DNA from 4 places in the Tissierella carlieri genome. Region 4 is predicted to be linked to each of the others. Evidence: a T-box and tRNA genes for the amino acid it is inferred to sense, from the RefSeq annotation. Region 4 holds a T-box; the other regions hold tRNA genes.
What was found. A T-box is a leader RNA that pairs with one kind of tRNA and senses whether it is charged. The one in region 4 lies ahead of leuS (leucine--tRNA ligase), so its partner is inferred to be a tRNA-Leu.
Positions count from the first base shown of each region.

Region 1: it has a tRNA-Leu gene. The T-box ahead of leuS (leucine--tRNA ligase) is inferred to sense a tRNA for this amino acid. The anticodon was not compared.
Region 2: it has a tRNA-Leu gene. The T-box ahead of leuS (leucine--tRNA ligase) is inferred to sense a tRNA for this amino acid. The anticodon was not compared.
Region 3: it has a tRNA-Leu gene. The T-box ahead of leuS (leucine--tRNA ligase) is inferred to sense a tRNA for this amino acid. The anticodon was not compared.

Region 1 is NZ_JAHLOH010000018.1:5,319-11,565, reverse strand. Features, by position in the region: gene KQI38_RS04080 (GNAT family N-acetyltransferase) at 449-1,699, opposite strand; gene KQI38_RS04075 (MATE family efflux transporter) at 1,995-3,356, opposite strand; tRNA gene KQI38_RS04070 (tRNA-Leu) at 3,439-3,523, opposite strand; gene KQI38_RS04065 (peptide ABC transporter substrate-binding protein) at 3,610-5,346, opposite strand; gene KQI38_RS04060 (lytic transglycosylase domain-containing protein) at 5,362-6,012, opposite strand; gene coaE (dephospho-CoA kinase) at 6,032-6,247, opposite strand, start outside.
Region 2 is NZ_JAHLOH010000018.1:387-4,961, reverse strand. Features, by position in the region: gene coaE (dephospho-CoA kinase) at 1-45, opposite strand, end outside; gene polA (DNA polymerase I) at 32-2,704, opposite strand; tRNA gene KQI38_RS04045 (tRNA-Leu) at 2,831-2,917, shown strand; gene KQI38_RS04040 (hypothetical protein) at 3,051-3,284, opposite strand; gene KQI38_RS04035 (nucleotidyltransferase domain-containing protein) at 3,669-4,337, opposite strand; gene KQI38_RS04030 (hypothetical protein) at 4,410-4,553, opposite strand.
Region 3 is NZ_JAHLOH010000022.1:51,759-58,005, forward strand. Features, by position in the region: gene KQI38_RS05725 (CCA tRNA nucleotidyltransferase) at 1-885, shown strand, start outside; gene glmM (phosphoglucosamine mutase) at 996-2,348, shown strand; gene KQI38_RS05735 (DegV family protein) at 2,373-3,209, shown strand; tRNA gene KQI38_RS05740 (tRNA-Leu) at 3,305-3,388, shown strand; gene tig (trigger factor) at 3,534-4,823, shown strand; gene clpP (ATP-dependent Clp endopeptidase proteolytic subunit ClpP) at 4,842-5,423, shown strand; gene clpX (ATP-dependent Clp protease ATP-binding subunit ClpX) at 5,442-6,247, shown strand, end outside.
Region 4 is NZ_JAHLOH010000016.1:29,736-35,982, reverse strand. Features, by position in the region: gene KQI38_RS02650 (DUF421 domain-containing protein) at 1-668, shown strand, start outside; gene KQI38_RS02645 (YetF domain-containing protein) at 687-1,394, shown strand; gene leuS (leucine--tRNA ligase) at 1,507-3,918, opposite strand; T-box leader at 4,046-4,251, opposite strand; gene KQI38_RS02635 (SF0329 family protein) at 4,689-5,234, opposite strand; gene KQI38_RS02630 (hypothetical protein) at 5,374-5,769, opposite strand; gene KQI38_RS02625 (DUF3885 domain-containing protein) at 5,759-6,247, opposite strand, start outside.

The sequences.
Region 1 (6,247 bases), on a different contig from region 4:
TATTTTTTATTATTGTTTCAATAAAATATGCTTCTTTCTAGTTTTAATCTTATTTTGATTCTTACTAGATAGAAGCATCTATTTACTTAAGTATAGATTTAATTGTAATCCTAAAATATTTATAATCACATCTATTTTTTAGTTTGTAAAAAGAGATTCTCATTATCTTCAATTAATTAAAAACATCTATAAGCTAATTATAGATATAAATTTTAACAACTAAGGACAGCTAATTATAATACTCTGAATTACGAAAGTTAAAACCAATAATGTATAACTATCCTATTAAGTCGACTTTTCCCTTCAATAAACCTCATAGCATCAAGTCTTTCTAAGTTTATCAAATCTGAAATAGTGACTTTCACAAAAGCATCCCCCTTGATTTAAGTATAATCAATTACTTAGAGATGGGTTTTTCTTTATTTTAACATTCACTTTTTATTATTATTTAAAAATCAGTATAACAAACTGGTTTTTGGCTACAGTAAAACGTTCTATCAATATCCTCCAAAAACTCTACGTTGTCTAGCTCTAAAAGTCCTAAATTATACATTCCTATTACAGATGTAGAGCCTAAGAATAAAGATGAAAAGTTTGCCATATTAGTTCTCATAGTTACATCAAACTTTTCCGAATCAGTATTTACAATTCCATCTATAAAGTTTACTACTATTTCAATTTCTTTATTATTCAATTCATCATATACCAAAAACCTTACCTTCAAATTCGAATTGTTATAATTTCTATGGGAACATTGTTCAAAAGCTTGCTTAATATCAAATAATTTATACATTGCACCTACTGCCTGAGTATTGCTTTCAATATATCCATATGGGATATAATTTAAGGAATCATTAAGTGGATTATCGAATAAATAGTGAAAATTCTCATCCTCTGTATTAAACACGACTAAATTTACCTGATCATCCTGCTTTCGAAGAAAGCCCAGAAGTTTCTTAAGCACATCTGTATTTTCATAAATCAATTCTTTTATATAAATATTATTTATGGTATAATTCCCATCCTTAGCGTTTTGGAATTTAAATACAAGATATCCATTAATATTTCCTTTTTCATCATAATTACCTATAATTTTGTTATATGGGTCATTTTTTAGATCTCTTATTTCATCTCCAATTTTCATTATCATCCCATGTTTTTTTGCAACTACCCTGCTGTGACAATCAAACAGTTTATCAAAGTCCTCTTTTTCTACGTATCTCAAGTCACTTTTTCCGAAGTATGCTGGAATTCTATCTGGAGGCAATCTGTATTGGTTCATCTTTGTACCCATTCCATAGCCCATTCTTTTATAAAAATCTGGTCTAAATGGCAATAACATTCCAATAGGAGTACCTTTCTTCTTATAAATTTCTTCATAAAATTCTATCATAGTTTTAGCACACTTTTCTTTTTTATGCATTAAATGCACACCTAAAAAACCAATACCTGACACAGGTAATATCTTTCCAAAACAATTCATTCTAAAATCAAAAAGTCGCATTACAGCAATTAACTTTTCACCTTCAAACATCCCGTAAAAAGTTACATCTGGATCATTTGTCATAATTTCCACAGCTATTTTTTTATATTTTTCTACTGCATCCTTTTCTAAATTCTTGAAGCTTGGGTATGCATTAAAAGCAATATCCGTATACGCATCTATATGTTCTTCATTTAATTGACGAATCTCTCTCATTTCTCCCTCCTGGTCTCTTTAATTTGTTATATCAAATAATATAATTGAGTAATCTTTTATTCTTAATATAATTGTATAAGAATATTCAAACAATAGCAAATAATAATTATTTTTCTATAATTATTTGACTATTTTTTATATATTTAACAATATATATTTTATATAGTTTCAAATTTCTTTCTAATCAAATCCTTATCACTACAACTATTATTTTGTTAAATATTAATAGATCGATGACTTATATATAAATCTTACTTAAAGAAACCCTCTATATATTTGTTTTTCAAAGGCCATATTATCTATTCTCAAGTAATAGCTTTTTAAATTGTATTGCGAAAACAACAACTGTCACAGTAACTGCTATAATATCTGCTATAGGCTCCGCAAAAAATACTGCAAATACTTTATCCTTAAAGAAAATTGGTAAAATATATATTAAAGGAATTAATAAAATGATTTTTCTAAGTAATGCCAAAAATAAGGAAATTTTAGCTTGTCCTATTGCTATAAAAGTTTGCTGGCAAGCAATTTGTGCACCAAGTACAACTCCTGCGCCTAGATAAATTCTCATTGCCCATACTGTAATATTCATTAGTTCTATATCCTTAGTAAATAAAGATACAAAAACTTTTGGAAATATCATCATAAGAGTCCATAAAACAAGTGAAAATATCATAGCGGACATAATAAGTAATTTAAAGGTTTCTTTTACTCGTTCATTATTTTTTGCTCCATAGTTATAACTAATTATTGGTTGAGCCCCTTGGGTTAATCCTGCTAAAGGTAAAAACATTATTTGCATTAAGCTTGAAAGAATAGTCATTGCTCCTACTGCAATATCTCCCCCATATTTTTGTAAAGAAGCATTTAAAGAGATATTTAAAAGACTCTCCGTACTGTTCATTATAAACGGTGAAATTCCTAACATAAGTACTGGAATTATAGCTTCTTTTTTCAATTTTAAATATTTCTTATGAATTTTAAGTTTTGTCTTTTCCCCCAACATAAATCTAAGAACCCAGATAGCTGAAACTGCTTGTGAAATTACTGTTGCTATAGCAGCACCTTGTACTCCCAAATTAAAGCCAAATATTAAAATAGGATCTAGAATTATATTAATTACTGCACCTATAACTACTGTTAACATACTGATCTTAGAAAAGCCTTGAGTTGATATAAAGCTATTTAGTCCCAAAGTAATCATTACAAATATGGTTCCAGCCACATATATATTTAAATAACTAAGTCCATAACTAATTGTTTCACTACTGGCACCAAACATCATTAATAACCTTTCACCAGTAATTAAGAAAAGAATCGTTAGAGTAATTGCAATTCCTACTAGAAGCGTAAAACAATTACCTAATATTTCTTCAGCCAAATCGTCTCTTTGTTCTCCCATTTTTATTGCAGCTCTTGGAGCACCACCCATCCCAATTAGTGAACTAAATGCTGTAATAATCATTATAATTGGAAATGTTACGCCTACACCTGTTAATGCAGTTGCTCCTATTCCTGGAATATGACCTATGTATATACGATCAACAATGTTATAAAGCATATTAACAAGCTGAGCTATAATCGCTGGTAGAGCTAAGTTTAATAATAGTTTACCTACACTCTCTGTTCCTAATTTATTAGTTATGTCTTTCTTCATGTAAAAAACCTCCCCATACTTAAATAAATTTTTATTTCAATAAAAAAACTCCATCATAGATGGAGATGTAGTTTATGTATTATGGTGCAGGAGAAGGGATTTGAACCCTCACAAGCTTTGCTTACTACCCCCTCAAGATAGCGCGTCTGCCGTTCCGCCACTCCTGCAATTAAATTACCTATACTATAATACTACATTTTTAAAGTTTTTTCAATATCATATTTCTTTCATGTATATTTGATTTATTAAATATTTATTGTAAATCCTTAGGTATATAGCATTTTTCTATTCCTTTATATGGGTTAAAAAATGCTGGATTTAACTCCCCTACTATTTTACTATCTACTAGCAAAGCCTTATTTTTAAAAAATAAACTTATATATGGTAAATCTTCTACTATGAAGCTTTGTAATTCATCATATGCCTTAACTTTTTCATCTCTAGAAGATTTAAGAAACACATTTTGAAGTAATTCATCCATATTTGGATTAGAATATTTAATAAAATTTGTATTATAAGGAATTTGTGAGCTATGGAATGTAAAAGACAAATCTGGAATTACAGATAATTGCCATCCAAGAAGAGCCATATCATAGTCACCAGCTCCTAGAAGCTGATTTACTTCTGTCCACTGTTCTTGAATATCTTCTACTGTAATATCCTCTTCTTTCTTATTTTCAGGATAAATACTAGCATCTATTCCCAGTTTTTTTAAATCATCTTTTATCATCTCTGCAGTTTTTAATCTCATTAGATTATATGAATTAGTTAAAATCTTAAGTGAAAGACTTTTACCACTTTCATCCTCTAATATCCCATCGTTATTCGTATCCTTCCACCCTAATTTCTTTAATTCTTCCTTTGCTAAATCTGAATTATAACCAAAGGTATTGGCTTTTTCGGATAACAACCAGGAATCTGGATGAATGGGTACATCTATTTGTGTTCCATGTCCTAGGTAAAGTTTTTGAATAATAGCCTGTCTATCTATTCCATAAGCGATAGCTCGTCTTAATCCTTCTCCTTTTTCTCCAGAAAATAATTCCTTTCCAAAGTTAAATCCTAAAAACTCATAATTTGAGGATACAAACTCTAATGCTTTAATCCTGCTATTTTGACTATACTTGTCCCAATCAACTCCTACAGTTGTAGCTATATTTATTTGTCCTGTCTCAAAGGCAGTTAAGATATCTTCTTCACTTTCTAACACCCTGCCTAGTATTTCATCAATATATGGCCTACCACCTCTATAATTATCGTTTGCTGATAACCTTATTTCCTTCATCTTTTCATATGTTTGGAATTTAAACGGCCCAGTACCTATTGGCTTATAATCATCTAATTGTAAAGCCTTAATGTAGTCACTATTACCTGATTTTCCTGAAGTAAAAGCATGTTTTGGTATTATAGGAAAAGTTAGAACTTCAAGATTATTGCTAAAAGCTCTATCAAAGGTAATTACTATATCATTACTGCCTGTAATAGTAACATCCATAATTCTTTTTATGTCTGATGTGCTTGTAGATCCCATTGCATTTGTAAACATTTGTCTATATGTACTATCTACACTTGCATATTTAATAGTATTTACTGTAAAGACTACATCTTCAGGCTTGAATTTCTCACCATCATGCCAAAAAATATTATCTTTTAATTTTATTTCAATAGTTCTCCCCTCATCTAGAATATTATAAGATTCAGCTAATTGACTTGCTACATTTAAGTCATTATCAAACTCGAATAGGCCTTCAAAAATAAGTTTGGAAAAAAAATAATAGCTACTATTCTCAGTCATTAATGGATTTAGTGTATTAAAATTAGTTAAAGGGACAACTACTTGACCCCCTTCCACAGGATCATATTCAATGGAGATTTTTGTATCTTCATCTATATCACCATTTCCTACATTTAATTCATTTTGCGCACATCCCACAGCTGTGACTGTTATTAAAATCATAAGAATCAAGCACAAGTATTTTTTGTTTTTCATCTTTCCCCCACCTTATCACACGTTTCTTATTATTTCTTTTATAATCTTTCTGATATTATGCAGTAAATTAATATAAAGAGAATCTTTATCACTAGGATTCATGATATATTTTTTATACAACGTACTATAAACTTTATAGTTTTGATTTACCCTTACTAAATAATCCTCAGTCTCCTTAAATGGAATAATAGACAAACTAGTTCTATCATTACTATATTTTTCATCTTTCAGCCATTTACTTACATTCCCGCTTCCTGCATTATATGCAGCTAAAACTAGTTCTAAATTATAGTCAAATTCCTTGAACAAAGTATCAAGATACCAAGTACCAATTCTTATATTTGTTTCAGGATCAAATAATATATCTTCACTATAATTATCTATTCCCAAAACTTCACTAGCCCACTTTCCCGTTGAAGGTGATATTTGCATTAATCCTCTAGCACCTTTTTGGGAAATAGCATCCTTATCATATTTACTCTCAACATTTATTATAGAAGCTACTAAATACGGATCCAAATCATATTCCTTAGAATATTCTACTATCATACTCTTATATCCTATAGGATAATTTGTTGTTAGTAAAATAATCCCTATTGTAAGTATTAAAAATATAGTAGCTATAAATATAATTATTTTTTTAATCTTTTTTATAGTTTTAAACAATAGAAGAACCCCTCCAAGATTAGATTAATTCCTTTAACAATTTATCTACCTGTTCTTTCAAATATTCAACATCTCCACTATTATCAATTGTCTTGGAAGACCTTGCTTTTTTATAGTTTATATCCATCTGTGCTTGCATTTTCTTTAAAGCCTCTTCTTTTGATATTCCATCTCTCTTCATCAATCTTTCTATTTGAATATCCTTCTCTAGATATACCAACCATATTTCATCGAA
Region 2 (4,575 bases), on a different contig from region 4:
TATTCCACCTGTTAATCCAATTAATATACAACTATTTAGTGTCATACCAACTATCACCTACCTCTAAATCTACTATAAGAGGTACATTTAACTTTATTGAATTTTCCATTACATTTTTCATTATATCTTTTACTTCTTCAATTTCATCTTTTTCTGCTTCAATTATCAACTCATCATGAATTTGTAGTATCAATCTTGATTTCAGATTCCTTGTTTTTAGCTCATTATATACTTTAACCATAGCCATCTTTATTATATCTGCTGCTGAACCTTGTATAGGTGTATTCATGGCTATACGCTCACCAAAAGATTTAATATTAAAGTTTTTTGCCTTAAGCTCTGGAATATATCTTCTTCTATGAAGAATGGTTTCTACATAGCCTTTTTCTTTACCTTCCTCAACTATATTTTCCATATATTCTTTAACCATCTTATAGTTTTTCAAATAGTTATCAATATACTCCTTAGCCTCTTTTCTTGAAATATTTAAATCTCTAGATAAACCATAATCTGAAATTCCGTAAACTATTCCAAAATTTACTGCCTTTGCTCTACTTCTCATTATAGAGCTAACCTCTTCCTTAGGTACGTTAAATACTTCTGAAGCAGTCTTTCTATGAATATCCTCATTGTTAATAAAAGCTTCCATTAGTTTAGAATCCTTAGATATATGAGCTAATACCCTTAGTTCTATTTGAGAATAATCAGCATCTACAAGCACATAATTATTATTCTCTGCAATAAAAGCTTTTCTAATTTTTCTACCATCGTCTGTTCGAATTGGTATATTCTGTAGATTTGGTTCTGTACTACTTATTCTTCCAGTAGTAGTTATAGTCTGATTAAAACTTGAATGAACTCTATTGGTATCTTTGTTAATCAAATTTAAAAGTCCATCTATATAAGTTGATTTTAGCTTTACTATCTGTCTATATCTAAGAACTTTATCAACGATAGGATGTTGATCCTTTAGTTTATCTAAAACCTCTGCATCAGTTGAATATCCAGTTTTAGTCTTTTTAACAATTGGCAAAGATAACTTATCAAATAAAATTTCTCCTAATTGCTTAGGTGAATTGATATTGAATTCTACATCAGCTAAGGTATATATCTCAGTTGTTAAGGAGTTTATTTCTTCGTCATATTCCTTGCCAAGCTTCTTTAGTTCATCTGTATCTATCTTAAATCCATAGTATTCCATACTTCCTAGGACTTCTACTAAAGGTAGCTCAACATTATAATAGAGGTCTAACATCTCTTGCTCTTTAATAATCTCCTTCATCTTAGACTCTACATTCAATATTGTATCTAGTGTAAATGAAAGACAATTTCCTATCTCTTCTTCACATAAATCACTAAAACTTCTTTTACTCTTACCTTTCCCCAATAAAGATTCTTCATCCATACCATAGATATTCAAGTATTCTTTGCTAATCTCATTTATAGTATATGAAGATTGAGCAGGATTAATTAAATATTGAGCTATCATAGAGTCGAAAGTAATATTATCTATCTTAATTCCTAATCTTGATAATATTACTATATCAGATTTTAAATTATGCCCTATTTTTTCAATAGACTTATCTTCAAAAATTGATTTAAATCTATCTATAAAGTTCTTTTTATCCTCTTGTAGATAAATAATTTTAGTTGGAACACCTTGAGTTTTAATACCTAATGCTACTATTTTATCTTCAATATAATTATTATTAGATATAATAAACTTAAATCCAAATTTTCCTTCCTTTTTGATTGTATGGATTAACTCATTATAACCTAATTCTCCTATCATACTATATTCGAGGTTTATACTTGTCTCTTCATTATTATCTGTGAAATCATCAGAAAACTTTCCAAGTAAACTATTGAATTCTAACTCTTTATAAAGCCTCTTTAAATTTTCCCAATCTGGCTCTTCAATCTTTAGTTCCTCAAAATTTATGTCCATAGGTACAGCAGTCATAATCTCACCAAGTTTTTTACTTAAAAACGCAAGATGTTTGTTTTCAATTAGGTTTTCCTTTAATTTCTTCCCACTAATATTCTCTATATTTTCATAGATATTTTCAATTGTACCATATTCTTTTAATAATTTTAGTCCCGTTTTTTCTCCAATTCCTGGTACTCCTGGGATATTATCGGATTGATCTCCCATTAAACCCTTTAAATCTATAAGTTGTTCGGGAGTAATTCCATATTTCTCTATTATTATATTCCTATCAAACTCTTCTAATTCAGTAATTCCTTTTCTTGTAATTAAAACTTTAGTATTATCTGTTGCTAATTGAAGATAATCCTTATCTCCAGTAACTAAAATAACTTCTAACGAACTTTCTTCACCCATTTTTGCTAAAGTTCCTGCAATATCGTCTGCCTCAAAACCAGTTAGCTCTAAATGACGAACCTTCATAGCATCTAGAATTTCCCTTATAATTGGAAATTGTTGTACTAATTCTGAAGGTGTAGATTGCCTATGAGCTTTATATTTATCGTACTCCTCATGTCTAAAAGTAGGGCCTTTTTTATCAAAAGCTACACAGATATAATCTGGTTTTTTCTCCTCTTGTACTTTATATAACATAGTCAGAAATCCATATATGCCATTGGTATATATGCCATCTTTAGTGGACAATAATGGCAAAGCATAAAATGCCCTGTGTAGCAAAGAGCTACCATCTATAATTATTATTCTTTTCTTATCCATCTTATCACTCCATTCTATACTCCATTCTTCTAGTATATCTTAAAAGATGGTTTGAGTAAACAAAAGCAAAATAAAAATATTGATTAATTATTGATTATGTGCTATTATATTCTTTGTAATAGTTTTGCCGGTGTGATGGAATTGGCAGACGTAGTGGACTCAAAATCCACCGGTGGCGACACCGTGCCGGTTCGAGTCCGGCCACCGGCACCATTACTACTCGCACGAACAGTAGAATATATGAGAAAAGATAGGAAGTAATATTCCTATCTTTTTTATTCATAAACAAAGTTGCTATATTATTCTAATAATCAAAAGAAAGCTGGGCACACAACAATAAAAAAACCTAATTAGGTTTTCTTTTTTTATAATAACGTACAATAATCTCAAATATCAAATCTAGTCCAACTATCATTGTGATGATATAAAAAATAAAATCATTTCCTAGATATTCTTCATAGTAGTTATAAAAAAATCTTTTAAAAATAAAATAACCCACAATTAATATAGTTATGATTAAACTTATGGTCCTCCGATGTTTTTTGCGAAAATCCATTAAATTTCCAATTTTATTACTCATATCCATACCCCTTTACTATAATTATATCTCTAGTATATCATCCTTTTCATCTTCTGTTAATTCCATAACTCCTAAAACCCATTTTCTCTTGAGTAAAGCACATTCCGATATATAAAAAGACCTTTCCATAGGGTCTCTTTACTGTTTAATATAGAAATAAAAACCCTCTAATAAAAATCAAGTATTTTTTAGTAGGTTTTCAAATTTTTTCTCTATTTAATTTTTAATATACAAAATAGACTAAACTGTTTTTTCTGTTTAGCCTGCTTTTTACTGGTATCCATTAAAAGTTTATGCTGTGTTTTAGAACAATGTTAAAAATATATAAGCATTTAGGAGAAGTAAACAGACTTCCCTAATCTAACTTTAAAAAGTATTCAGTTTCTAAAATTCTTTGAAGAGATTGTGAAATAGAACTTCAGTTTGCGAATCCACTTCAAATCTTTTACAGAATTTATCAAAAATATATTTTATATCATCTTCAAAATTATTATTAAAACTTAAATCAGTAATTTTCAATGAAATAAGACTCTCTTTAATTTCTTCTAATAAATCATATGCACTGTCAGTTTTATTACATAGATACTTTATAGTTCCTCTATGTAATAACCTTAATACCTTATACCATTCTGGTCTATTAGGTATGTAATTAGATTCTACTTGTTTTCTTATAATTTCTCTATTATCTATGATAAAATTTGTATCATATTTCAAAAGAACTATACTGTTTTGCAAATCTTGTTGTGAAATTGTTTCCCTTATGTCCAAATCGACAGAAATGTTATCCTGATAAATCAAGATTAATATACCTTTAGGGTTTTCAGTAAAATTGATCATTACTGGATTGCCATATAGTGAAATAATTTCATCAACTTTATGACTATCAATGTTGCCTAAAATTATTAAGTCTATGTCAGAAAATTTTGTTGCTGTGCCTTTTGCTAAAGACCCCTTTAAAATCATTGAAAATCTATTGTTTTTACAAAATTCATAAACAGATTCAATATAATTTTTATAATTTGATGAAGGATAATCTATTTCAAAATTAAGCATAATAGCCTCCTTTCTAATCAAAAACAATACTAACTCTGAAATAATTACAAGTATGCACTTGTTAAAGTTTGCCTATATACCAATTATAACATTAATTAATAGTTTTCTAGTTAATTTCTTATTTTCATCTATGAGATTTTTATTATCTGATAGACTTTTATTATTATCTAGAGTAATTTTATTTAGCTGTTTCCCAATATTTTGGTTCTCCGCCATATATTTGTCAAATATTCTTAAT
Region 3 (6,247 bases), on a different contig from region 4:
AGAATGAGAGAAGATTATTTAAGAATTATGAGAGCCATAAGGTTTGCAGCACAACTAGAATTCTCCATTGATGATTCTACCTTTGAATCATGCAAACTATATAGTGAACATATAGCTACCATTAGCATAGAAAGAATTAGGGAAGAATTTTTCAAGATACTATTATCAAAAACACCTTCCTATGGAATTAGATTAATGAAGGATATAGGAGTACTTGATATAATATTACCGGAAATGATAAAAGCAATAGGATTTGATCAGCATAATCCACATCATGATAAGGATGTATTTGAGCATATATTATGTGTATTAGATAAAACATCACCTAATTTACATCTAAGGCTTGCAGCTTTATTTCATGATATAGGGAAACCATATACCTTAACTATAGATGAAAAAGGCGTTGGTCATTTTTATGGCCATGACAAATTAGGAGCTAAAATGGCTAAAGAAATATTACAAAGATGGAAGGCTCCCAATGAATTGGTTGAAAAAGTTAGACTACTAATATATAAGCATATGACTCAGCATGCTAATCTAAAGGAAAAAGGACTAAAAAAATTATTATCTATTTTTGGAGAAGATGAGATATTTACTTTATTAGAATTACAGAAGGCTGATAGGTCTTGTTCAAATGAAGAGGCTGATATAAAAGATTTATTAGAAAGAGAAGGAAAAATAAAGGATATTATAGAAAATAAAGAAGTGTACGAAAAAAATCAATTAGCAATTAATGGCTATGATGTGATAGAATTAGGGTATAAACAAGGAAAAATAATAGGTGAAATTTTAGATTATTTGTTAGAAAAAGTATTAGAAAAACCTGAGTTAAATGATAAGAAAAAATTGATAGAAATCATAAAAGAAAAATTTAAACTTAATTAATGGTGAAAAGTGAATAGTTTTATGTCAGATTTTTAGGTCTTAAGGCTTTTGACTATTAGTTATTAACTATTAGCTATTCACTGAATTTAAAGTTGGGAGTGTTAATTAAAATGGGAAAATTATTTGGTACAGATGGCATTAGAGGAATTGCAAACAAGGATTTAACCCCGGAGATGGCATTTAATGTAGGTAGGGCAGGGGCTTATATATTATCTAAGGGAAGCAAAGGTAAAATAGTAGTAGGTAAAGATACAAGGGCTTCAGGAGATATGCTAGAAGCTGCTATAACAGCAGGAATTTGTTCTATGGGGCTAGATGTAATATCTGTAGGCATCATACCTACTCCAGCTGTAGCATATTTAACTCGAAAATATGAAGCACTAGCAGGTATAGTTATATCTGCATCACATAACCCTGGAGAGTATAATGGAATTAAATTCTTTGACTATCAAGGATTTAAATTGCCAGATGGAGTAGAGGACGAAATAGAAGATATTATATTAAACAAAAAAGAATTAGAGATTAGACCTGTAGGAGATAAGATAGGTAAAGTAATCGCCGAAGAAAATGGTAGCAAGGATTATATAGATTACCTAATTTCCACAGTAAATATAGATTTAAATGGAGTTAAGATAGCAATGGATTGTGGTCATGGTGCATTATATAAAATCGCTCCAGAAATCATTAGAAAACTTGGAGGAGAAGTAATAGTTATAAATACAGATCCAACAGGAATGAATATAAATGACGACTGTGGTTCAACTAATCCAAAGATGATTCAGGAATTGGTATTAAAAGAGAAGGCAGATATTGGCATATCTTTTGACGGAGATGGAGACCGAATAATAGCTGTAGATGAGTTAGGAAATATACTTGATGGAGATCATATATTGTCTATTTGTGGTTCTTATCTCTACAAAAAAGGGAAACTAAAGAATAACACTGTAGTAGGTACAATTATGACCAATATGGGTCTAGATATGTTTCTAAAAGAAAATGATATAAACATTGTGAAAACTGCAGTTGGAGATAGATATATATTAGAAGAAATGGTTCGTTCAGGCTATGTACTAGGAGGAGAGCAATCAGGTCATATAATTTTCTTAGATTATAATACTACAGGTGATGGTTTGGCTACAGGGCTTCATTTGCTTGAAGTAATGAAAGAATCTAAAAGAGCTATGTCCGAACTTAATAATTTAATGACAAATTTCCCGCAGGTTCTTGTTAATGCCAAAGTTAAGAATGAATTAAAGTATAAGTATAATGAAAATGAAGAAATAATGAAAGAGATAAAAAAAGTTGAAGAGATTTTTCATGGGCAAGGTAGGGTTGTTATAAGGCCTTCAGGTACAGAACCTTTAGTTAGGGTGATGATTGAAGCGAAAGAAGATATTGGATTATTAAAAATTGCATCTGATTTAGCTAAATTTATTGAAGATAGAATAGGAATTAACTCTTAATAAAATACTTTATGAGGTGATGAGATGAATTACAAAATCGTAGCAGACAGTAGCTGTGATTTAAACGAAGCATTAAAAGAGCAGCTCAACATTAAACTAGTTCCATTTAAAATAGATGTAGATGATAAGAAATTTATAGATGATGAAGAAATGAATACGATGGAACTAATAGATGCAATGAAGAATAGTCCAAATCCAGTTAGAACTTCATGCCCTTCACCAGGAGATTTTGTATCTGAGTATAGAAAGGCCGATAATATATTTGCGGTTACAATATCAGGACAATTAAGTGGCACATATAATTCTGCAGTATTAGCAAAAGATATGATACAGGAAGAAGAGCCTGAAAAATTTGTTCATGTTTTTGATTCAAGGTCAGCTAGTATTGGAGAAACCTTAGTAGCCATGAAGATACAAGAATTAATAGAAAAGCAACTAAATAATTTTGAAATAGTTGAAAAGGTAGAAAGTTATATTAATGGAATGAAAACATTTTTTATTTTGGAAAGTCTAGATAACTTAATAAAGAATGGAAGAATTTCTAGGACAAAGGGATTAATAGCTAATGTATTAAATTTAAAACCTATAATGGGATCTACTGATAACGGAGAAATAAAGCTTGTTGAAAATGTAAGGGGAACTAAAAAGGCATTTAAAAGATTAATTGAAATAATTGGAGAAACTGGGGAAAAATTTGAAGAGAAGATTCTAGCTATTTCTCATGTTAATGCTTTTGAGAGAGCGCAAGAGTTAAAAAATGAGATTCAGGATAAATATAATTTTAAAGATATTATTCTAGTTAAAACAGCAGGACTTAGTACTGCATATGCAAACGATGGAGGAATTATTTTAGTTTTTTAAAGACAATAGAAAATCTTTTTTAAGATAAAAAAATATATTGACAAGTACAAATGGCATGTTATAATAATAAAGTAAGTAAAAATTACTTTATTCATGCGGGAGTGGCGGAACTGGCAGACGCGCTAGACTTAGGATCTAGTGTCATTGACGTGGGGGTTCAAGTCCTCTTTCCCGCACCATGTTTAAACCAGTGGATTTGTACCATTGGTTTTTTTACTATGTTTTGTTATATATAATATTGGATATTATTATTTGTTATGTTATAATTTTATGATATAATAGATTAGCTAAAAATGGATAAATAGATAGGGGAGGAAATTGCAAATGAAGGCGATTCTAGAAAAAAAAGAAAACAATAAAGCTACTTTTACTTTTGAAATATCAGAGAGAAATTTCGAAGAAGCATTACAAAAAGCATATTTACAAAATAGAGGAAAATTTAATATTCCAGGATTTAGAAAAGGAAAAGTTCCAAGAAAAATTATTGAAATGAACTATGGAGCAGAAATTTTCTATGAAGAAGCTATTAATATAATTTTACCAAATGCCTACAATGATGCAGTTGAAGAATTGGGATTAGAGCCAGTAGATCAACCAGAAGTACACATTGAAGAAATTGAAAAAAGTAAACCGATAATTGTTAAAATAGAAGTAGCAGTAAAACCAGAAGTAGTTCTTGGAGATTACAAAAGTATAGAAATTGAAAAAGTAGAGTATAATGTAACAGACGAGCATGTAGAAGACGAACTAAAATCAGTTCAAGAAATGAACGGAAGAATAATTGATGCAGGAGATAGAGTGGTTAAAGTTGGAGATATTTTAACTATCGATTATGCAGGATATGTTGATGGAGCTCAATTTGATGGTGGAACTGCTGAAGGTCAAACTTTAGAAATAGGTTCAGGGAGATTTATTCCAGGTTTTGAAGAACAATTAGTGGGTAAAAATAAAAGTGAAGAAGTAGATGTAGTTGTGACTTTCCCAGAAGAATATCATGCTGAAGATTTAAAAGGTAAAGAAGCTACTTTTAAGGTAACAATTCATGAAATAAAGGAGAAAGAATTACCAGAATTGGATGACGAATTTGCAAAAGATGTATCTGAATTTGATACTATAGAAGAATATAAAAATAGTATTAGAGAAAAACTAGAAGAAGAATTTAAAAACAAAGAAGAAGTAGAAAATGAAAATAACTTGATAGAGAAAGTAATAGAAATCTGTGAAGTGGATATACCAGAAGTTATGATAGATTCTCAATTAGAAAATGAATTAGGAGAATTTGATTATAGAATGAGAATGCAAGGTATTAACTTAGAGCAATACCTACAAATAACTAATTCAACAGAAGAAAGCTTAAAAGAGCAGCTAAGACCTATGGCAGAGAAGAGAGTTAGAGGAGACATAATTCTTGAAGCTATTGGCAAGGCTGAGAATATAGAAGTAACAGAAGAAGATATAGATAAAGAATTAGAAAAAATGGCAGATTCTTACAAACAAGAAAATAAAGAACAGTTTATTAAAGATATGAGAAGAGGAGATTTATCCTTCTTAGAGACAGCTATTACAAATCAAAAGGTTATTGAGTTATTAAAGGCAAATGCTAAATTCAAATAATTATTGGAGGGATGTAAAATGGCTTTAGTTCCTATGGTTGTAGAACAAACAAACAGAGGAGAAAGATCCTATGATATTTACTCTAGATTATTAAAAGAAAGAATAGTATTTTTAGGTGATGAAGTTAATGATGTTACTGCAAATTTAGTAGTAGCTCAATTGTTATTCCTTGAATCAGAAGATCCAGATAAAGATATTCAACTTTATATAAATAGTCCAGGTGGCTCAGTAAGTGCAGGGTTTGCTATATTTGATACTATGCAATATATTAAACCAGATGTATCAACTATCTGTATGGGTATGGCAGCTAGTATGGGTGCTTTCTTGCTTGCTGCTGGTACAAAGGGAAAGAGATTTGCATTACCTAATGCTGATATTATGATACATCAACCTTTAGGTGGAGCTAAAGGTCAGGCAGAGGACATTAGAATTCAAGCAGAAAAGATAATTGAGATAAGAGAAAGAATCAATAAAATATTAGCTGAAAGAACTGGTCAGCCGCTAGAAAAGGTATCTAGAGATACAGACAGAGATTATTATATGACAGCTGAAGAAGCTAAGGAATATGGTATAATAGATGCTGTAATATCAAGAAAATAAATTAAGTGAGGTGTCATCGTGGCTAAATATGATGAAAAACAGCTTCGTTGCTCTTTTTGTGGAAAGCCACAGGAACAAGTTAGGAGACTTATTGCTGGACCCAATGTTTATATATGTAATGAATGTATAGAGCTATGTCAGGAGATAATTGAAGAAGAATTTATCGATAACTTCGATTATGAGATACAAGACTTACCTAAGCCTATTGTTATAAAAGAGACTCTAGATGATTATGTTATAAAACAAGAAAGGGCCAAAAGAGCTTTAGCTGTAGCAGTTTATAATCATTACAAGCGAATAAATAAAAAACCAACAAAAAATAATGATATTGAACTTCAAAAGAGTAATATTGTTATGTTGGGGCCTACGGGTTCAGGGAAAACTCTGCTTGCTCAAACCTTAGCAAAGATACTGAATGTACCCTTTGCTATAGCAGATGCCACTTCTTTAACAGAAGCTGGATATGTGGGTGAAGATGTTGAAAATATAATATTAAAACTTATTCAAGCAGCAGATTATGACATTGAAAGAGCTGAAAAAGGGATAATATATATAGATGAGATAGACAAAGTGGCTAGAAAAACTGAAAACCCGTCTATTACAAGAGATGTAAGCGGTGAAGGTGTGCAGCAAGCATTATTAAAGATTCTTGAGGGAACTGTTGCAAATGTTCCGCCTCAAGGAGGAAGAAAACATCCACATCAAGAGTTTATTCAAGTGGATACAACTAATATATTATTTATAGTTGGAGGAGCTTTTGATGGATTAGATAAGATAATTCAAAATCGTGTAGGTAAAAAATCTATGGGATTTGGAGCAGAAGT
Region 4 (6,247 bases):
AAAAATTAAGAGTATTAGAATTATTTATTAGAACTTCAATATTGTATTTCACATTATTTGCATCAACTAAGTTAATGAAGTTTTGCCAGTTTAGCATAGTTACTCCGTATAATTTTTTAATGGCAGCCGTAACTAGCAATATTGCCGCATCACGTATAGTTAATCCAAAATCCAGACCAATTGATGCAATTTTAATAATAGTATTATATTCATTAATACATTTAAGCATTTCTTATCTATATTTAAAAGCACCCTCTATAGTCACACAAAAACCAATAATCTTAATTAAAAATGGTAAGATTATAAAAGAGAATCTTTTTAAATCAAACTTAACAATAGATAATTTATTCTCAATATTAAGAGAAAAAAATGTCTATGATATTGAAAGCGTAGAATATTTACTTGCTGAAGCTATAGGAAGTTTTAGTATAGCTATAAATAACAATAATCTTCCACCAAAAAAATTAGATATAGGTATAGAAACTTCAAAGGACATTTTATCAGAAGTTATTATATATAAAGGGAGAGTTGATGAAAAAGTTCTTAGTAAAAATAAATTAGGCTATAAGTGGATGGAAGATCAACTTAAATTGATGAATATAGATAATATAGATAATATTTATCTTGGGATTTTGACTCCAGCTAAAAAATTATATGTGAATTTATAAATTAGGAGGATATTTTATATGAATGTTTTTGGAGTTATAAAGAATATTTCCTTATCAGAGTATTTAATCAGAACTTTGACTGTGGGCATAATATCATTTTTAGTAGGACGATTTATAATGAAAAGAGCCATAAATCAATTTTCTGCTTATGATTTTACAGTAGTCTGGATACTGGGAGCTATTATAGCAGCTCCTTTGATAGACGGAGAAATTTCTTTTACATATATAATAATTCCGTTATTGACTTTATTCTTTTGGCACTATATAGTAGGTCTCTTATCTTTTAAAAATAGAAATTTAGGATTGTTTTTTAATGGCAAACCTATGATTTTAATTGAAGATGGCAAAATTATTAGAAAAAATCTAAAAAAACAATTTATAAATATTGACTTGTTTTTGAGTCAATTAAGACTTAAGAATATTTTTGATATTTCAGAAGTAAAATATGCGATTTTAGAACCCGATGGACATTTAAGTGTTATAAAAAAAGAGCCAAATAGATATATTACTCCTGCAGATCTTAATCTAACTGCTAAACCTATAAGTTTACCTGTAGTAGTCATCAATGATGGAAAATTATTTGAGGAAAACTTAAAAAATTTGAAATTAAATAAGGAATGGCTTATGAATAACCTTAGCATGTATGATATAGATGATGTCTCTAAGGTCTATCTAGCTACTATAGATAATTCTAAAAAATTATATATAGCTAAAAAAGATATATAATTAGTAAATTGGCATCAATATTAAAAATTATATTTATCATTTATGAGTATATTTTTTATGATTGTCATTTCAAATACAAAACCCCACCTAAAAGATGGGGTTTATACAAACATTACTTAACAACTATATTATATATCTTTCCTGCAACAAATATCTCTTTAACTATTTGTTTTCCTTCTAGGAATCTACTAATGTTATCATCAGCTTTTGCTTTTTCTCTAGCTACATCTTGAGAATCATCAATACTGATTTCTATTGCACCTCTTACTTTACCATTAACTTGGACTGGAAGTGCAATTACTTTATCCTTTGTTTTTTCTTCATCATATACTGGCCATGTTGTATCATGTAGATAACCTTCTAGTTCTAAAATCTCCCACAATTCTTCAGTAATATGAGGAGCTACTGGATTTAGTAGTATTATAAATGTTTTTAAATCTTCTTTTGTTATACTACCATGATCGTTAAATTCATTTAACAAACTCATTAAAGCTGCTACTCCAGTATTGAATTTTAGTGTTTCAAAGTCTTCAGATACTTTCTTAATGGTCTTATGAATACTTGATTCTAGTTCCTTAGTATATCCTTCACTATCAGCTAAAATATCTTGGAGTTTCCATACTCTTTCAAGGAATCTTCTACATCCTTTAACCCCATTTTCTGACCAAGGTACACTCTTTTCAAAGTCTCCAATAAACATTTCGTAGGTTCTTAGTGTATCTGCACCATAATCTCTTACTATGTCATCAGGATTTACTACATTTCCACGGGACTTTGACATTTTCTCATTGTTATCTCCTAATATCATACCATGAGAGGTTCTCTTTGCATAAGGTTCTGGTCCAGGCACTACTCCAATATCATATAGGAATTTATGCCAGAATCTTGAATATAGCAGATGAAGTGTAGTATGCTCCATTCCACCATTATACCAATCTACTGGTAGCCAATATTCTAATGCTTCTTGAGAAGCAAACTCCTCTTCATTTAGAGGATCAATATATCTTAGGAAATACCAAGAGGAACCTGCCCATTGTGGCATTGTATCAGTTTCTCTATGAGCTTTTCCTCCACATTTTGGACATGTAGTTTCTACCCAATCTTTAATATTAGCCAATGGTGACTCACCAGTATCTGTTGGCTCATAGTTCTCTACATCTGGTAGCATAACTGGCAATTGATTTTCTGGCACTGGAACCCAACCACATTCATCACAATATACTAGAGGTATTGGCTCTCCCCAATATCTTTGTCTAGAAAATACCCAGTCTCTAAGTTTAAAGTTTACTTTTCCAGTACCAAGTCCTTTTTCTTCTAACCACTTAATCATATATTTTTTTGCTTCTTTTACTTCCATTCCATTGATAAAATCAGAATTTATAACAATTCCTTCTTCTGTATCTGTATAAGCTTCTTTTTCTATATCTCCACCCTTTATTACTTCTACTATAGGAAGATTAAACTTCTTAGCAAACTCCCAGTCACGAGTATCATGTCCTGGTACTGCCATAATTGCTCCCGTACCATAGCTCATAAGCACATAGTCAGAAATCCAAATAGGAATCTCATTACCTGTGGCAGGGTTTATAGCTCTTAAACCTTTTATTTCCACACCTGTTTTATCTTTCGATAACTCAGTCCTTTCAAAATCTGATTTCTTACTTATTTCATGCTGATATTCTTTAATTTCTTCTAAATTTTCTATTTCGTCTCTATATTTTTCTATTAAAGGGTGCTCTGCAGCTATAACCATATAAGTTGATCCAAATAGTGTATCAGGTCTAGTAGTAAACACTCTTAGCTTATCTTCTTTTCCTGAAATTTGAAAATCTACTTCTGCCCCTTCAGACTTGCCAATCCAATTTGTCTGTTGGGTTTTTACTCTTTCAATATAATCAACAGTATCTAAATCTTTAATTAGTCTATCAGCATATTCTGTTATCTTTAGCATCCACTGATTTTTTACTCTTCTTACTACTTCACCACCACATCTCTCACAATTGCCTTGAATAACCTCTTCATTTGCCAATCCAATTTTACAAGAAGGACACCAGTTAATGGGCATTTCCTGCTTATATGCCAAACCTTTTTCAAATAGCTTTAAAAATATCCATTGAGTCCATTTATAATAATGTGAATCAGTAGTATTTATTTCTCTTGACCAATCAAAGGAAAATCCTATTGATTGTAATTGAGCTTTAAATCTTGCAACATTTTGCTCTGTAACTATAGCTGGATGAATTTTATTTTTTATAGCAAAGTTCTCTGTCGGTAATCCAAAGGCATCCCAACCCATTGGAAATAAAACATTATATCCTTCAAGTCTTCTCTTTCTAGAGACAATATCTAATGCAGTATAAGGTCTCGGATGACCTACATGTAGTCCATTTGCTGATGGATAAGGAAATTCTACTAGTGCATAAAACTTTGGTTTATCGGATTTATTTGATGCCTTAAAAGGCTCTCTTTCTTCCCAAATTTCATGCCATTTTTTTTCAATTTCATTTGGTTTATACTCTCTCATTATCTTTCCTCCTCTTTCATACAATTCACAATGCACAGTTCACAATTCACAATTGTGAAACAAGAAGAATCGTTCCCATTACTCGCTACGTTCAATGGGTTAGGTCATAAAAAAACCTTCCGTCTCTTATAGAGACGAAAGGTAAATTCCGCGGTACCACTCTTATTGATAATAAATATCCACTCAAAATATAACGGCATTTAACCGATTAGGATTACTTTATTCACCCTAATAACTCAAGGACGAGTTCAGTCTTCGTCAATACTGTCTTTCACCAACCGACAGCTCTCTATAATTGCAATCAGACTTACTACTTCCTATCATAGTGTTTATTAATTTAAGACCTATTATAACCAATAAATCATTTTAAATCAAGATATTTTTATAATTTATAGTTTTACCCTATTATATTTTATTTAATCCTATTTAATAATTCTACTATTTTCTTTTACTTAGACATATAATCCCTCAACGTCAAAATAAATAAATGTATTAAATTAATAATCCTTTAATTCCACAAGCATAGTCTGGGGGAATTTATGGTCTTATTGTATTATCAAGTTGTTTTTATGTTTTCAAATATATTTTAGAGAGAATTAAATTGTTGATATATAATTCTGTCATCAACTTGACACGAAGATTTTTTCTTAAATACAGGAGGATTGTTGGTTACATAAATTTGACATTTAATCCTTATCAGCAAATTTTCAATCAACAATTCCCATATTTATAAAACTTAAAAGCTTATTCTTATATTTCCTATAATCTATCTATAACAAATTCTCTGATTCAAGCCTTAGTTTATAAAAGAATTGTAACCATTCGGGCTGATTATCAACTTCTGATATTATATTTATTAGGGTACGCTTCCCTATTCTTCTGTCCATAATTGCAAACATTCGTACCATAGGATTAGGAGAATTAATACTTTCCTTTATATCTAAATTTTTATATTTCCCAATAGCATCCGTAATATGGTAAATTTCAAAAAAACCATCATTATTCATCATTTCATTTACCATATCTTCAATCTCTTCATTTTCTTCATTATATAAAGTTTCTTTTCCTGTCCATTTTCTGACTGGAACTCCCTTCTCCTCTTTTAATTTCCTCTCTTTATAAACATAACCCTTTACATAATAATTAAAGGGATTTCCTCTTAAAACCTCCTTCCCATCAACTCTTATGGCAATTCTTCCATAATCATCATGTGCTTTACGATAATGAGTTATAAAATATTGTACTCTTCCCTTTAATGATTCACATATATAATCATTCTCCAATTCTCGTCTTAATCCACTCCATGAATTACCCATTCAATAATCCTCCCGTATCAATTCTCTTAATATTCTACATCTAATCGTCCCTATAATATTATCTCCTCTATAACAGCTTCAGTATCGAATTTCTTCTGCTAAAAGTGTCCTTATCTTCTAATTATAAAGTACATGATACTTACAGTAAAATAATCTCTTTCGCAATAATATATCCACACATCCCTAAGGATGCTGTTAAATAAAACACCCTATACTCCTTCTCTTTTAGGAAACTCTCTAATTCCTTAATATTACTTACTTCAATTGTTGGAAACCCATATTTTAAGGCTTCTGAAAGCTTATTAGCTTCCTCTAATAAAAAACATTCTATTGTGACTTGAGAAATTTCTAAAATAATATTATTCAAAAGAACATTTTCAAAGGCATGAGCAAGTAATCCTTGAAATCTAATAATTACTTCTTCGTCATAACCCTTTGTATTTATTTGTAAAATCTGTCTTTCAAAATCAATCATATAAGAAATAATCCTATTATCATGTACTAACCCATATTGTTTAATAACATTATTTTTCACTTTTGCCCCTTCTCCTATGCCATTCATTCCAAAATGCTATATATCCATTTCTTTCAAACTCATCTTCTGGAATATTTTTAGGTAAGGACTTCTCATAAAAGTTTTCCACAATATCAGCAAAGCGCAAAATTTCCTCTTTGTATTGGAAATAATAAACAAATACAGTATTTCCTTTATCTGTAACAATCTTAACCATTCCATCCTCATGTAGAACAGTCCAATCAATTCCATTGTCGCATCCTAAGATTTCTACTTCATCTAGAGTTTCATTAGGAATCATAAAATGGCCACAACAAGGTAACATCTGCTGCCCTTTAGTTGGCAAATGGTCTTTAAACAAGGTCTCTAACATTCTAAAAGCTGCCACACTAACAGCACATGAATAAGATATTTCTTCTTCTCCTATATTAACTATTATATCTCCATGAAGGCATAAGTCATTAGGATCATCCTTGATTCCATCTATCCAATAAAGTGT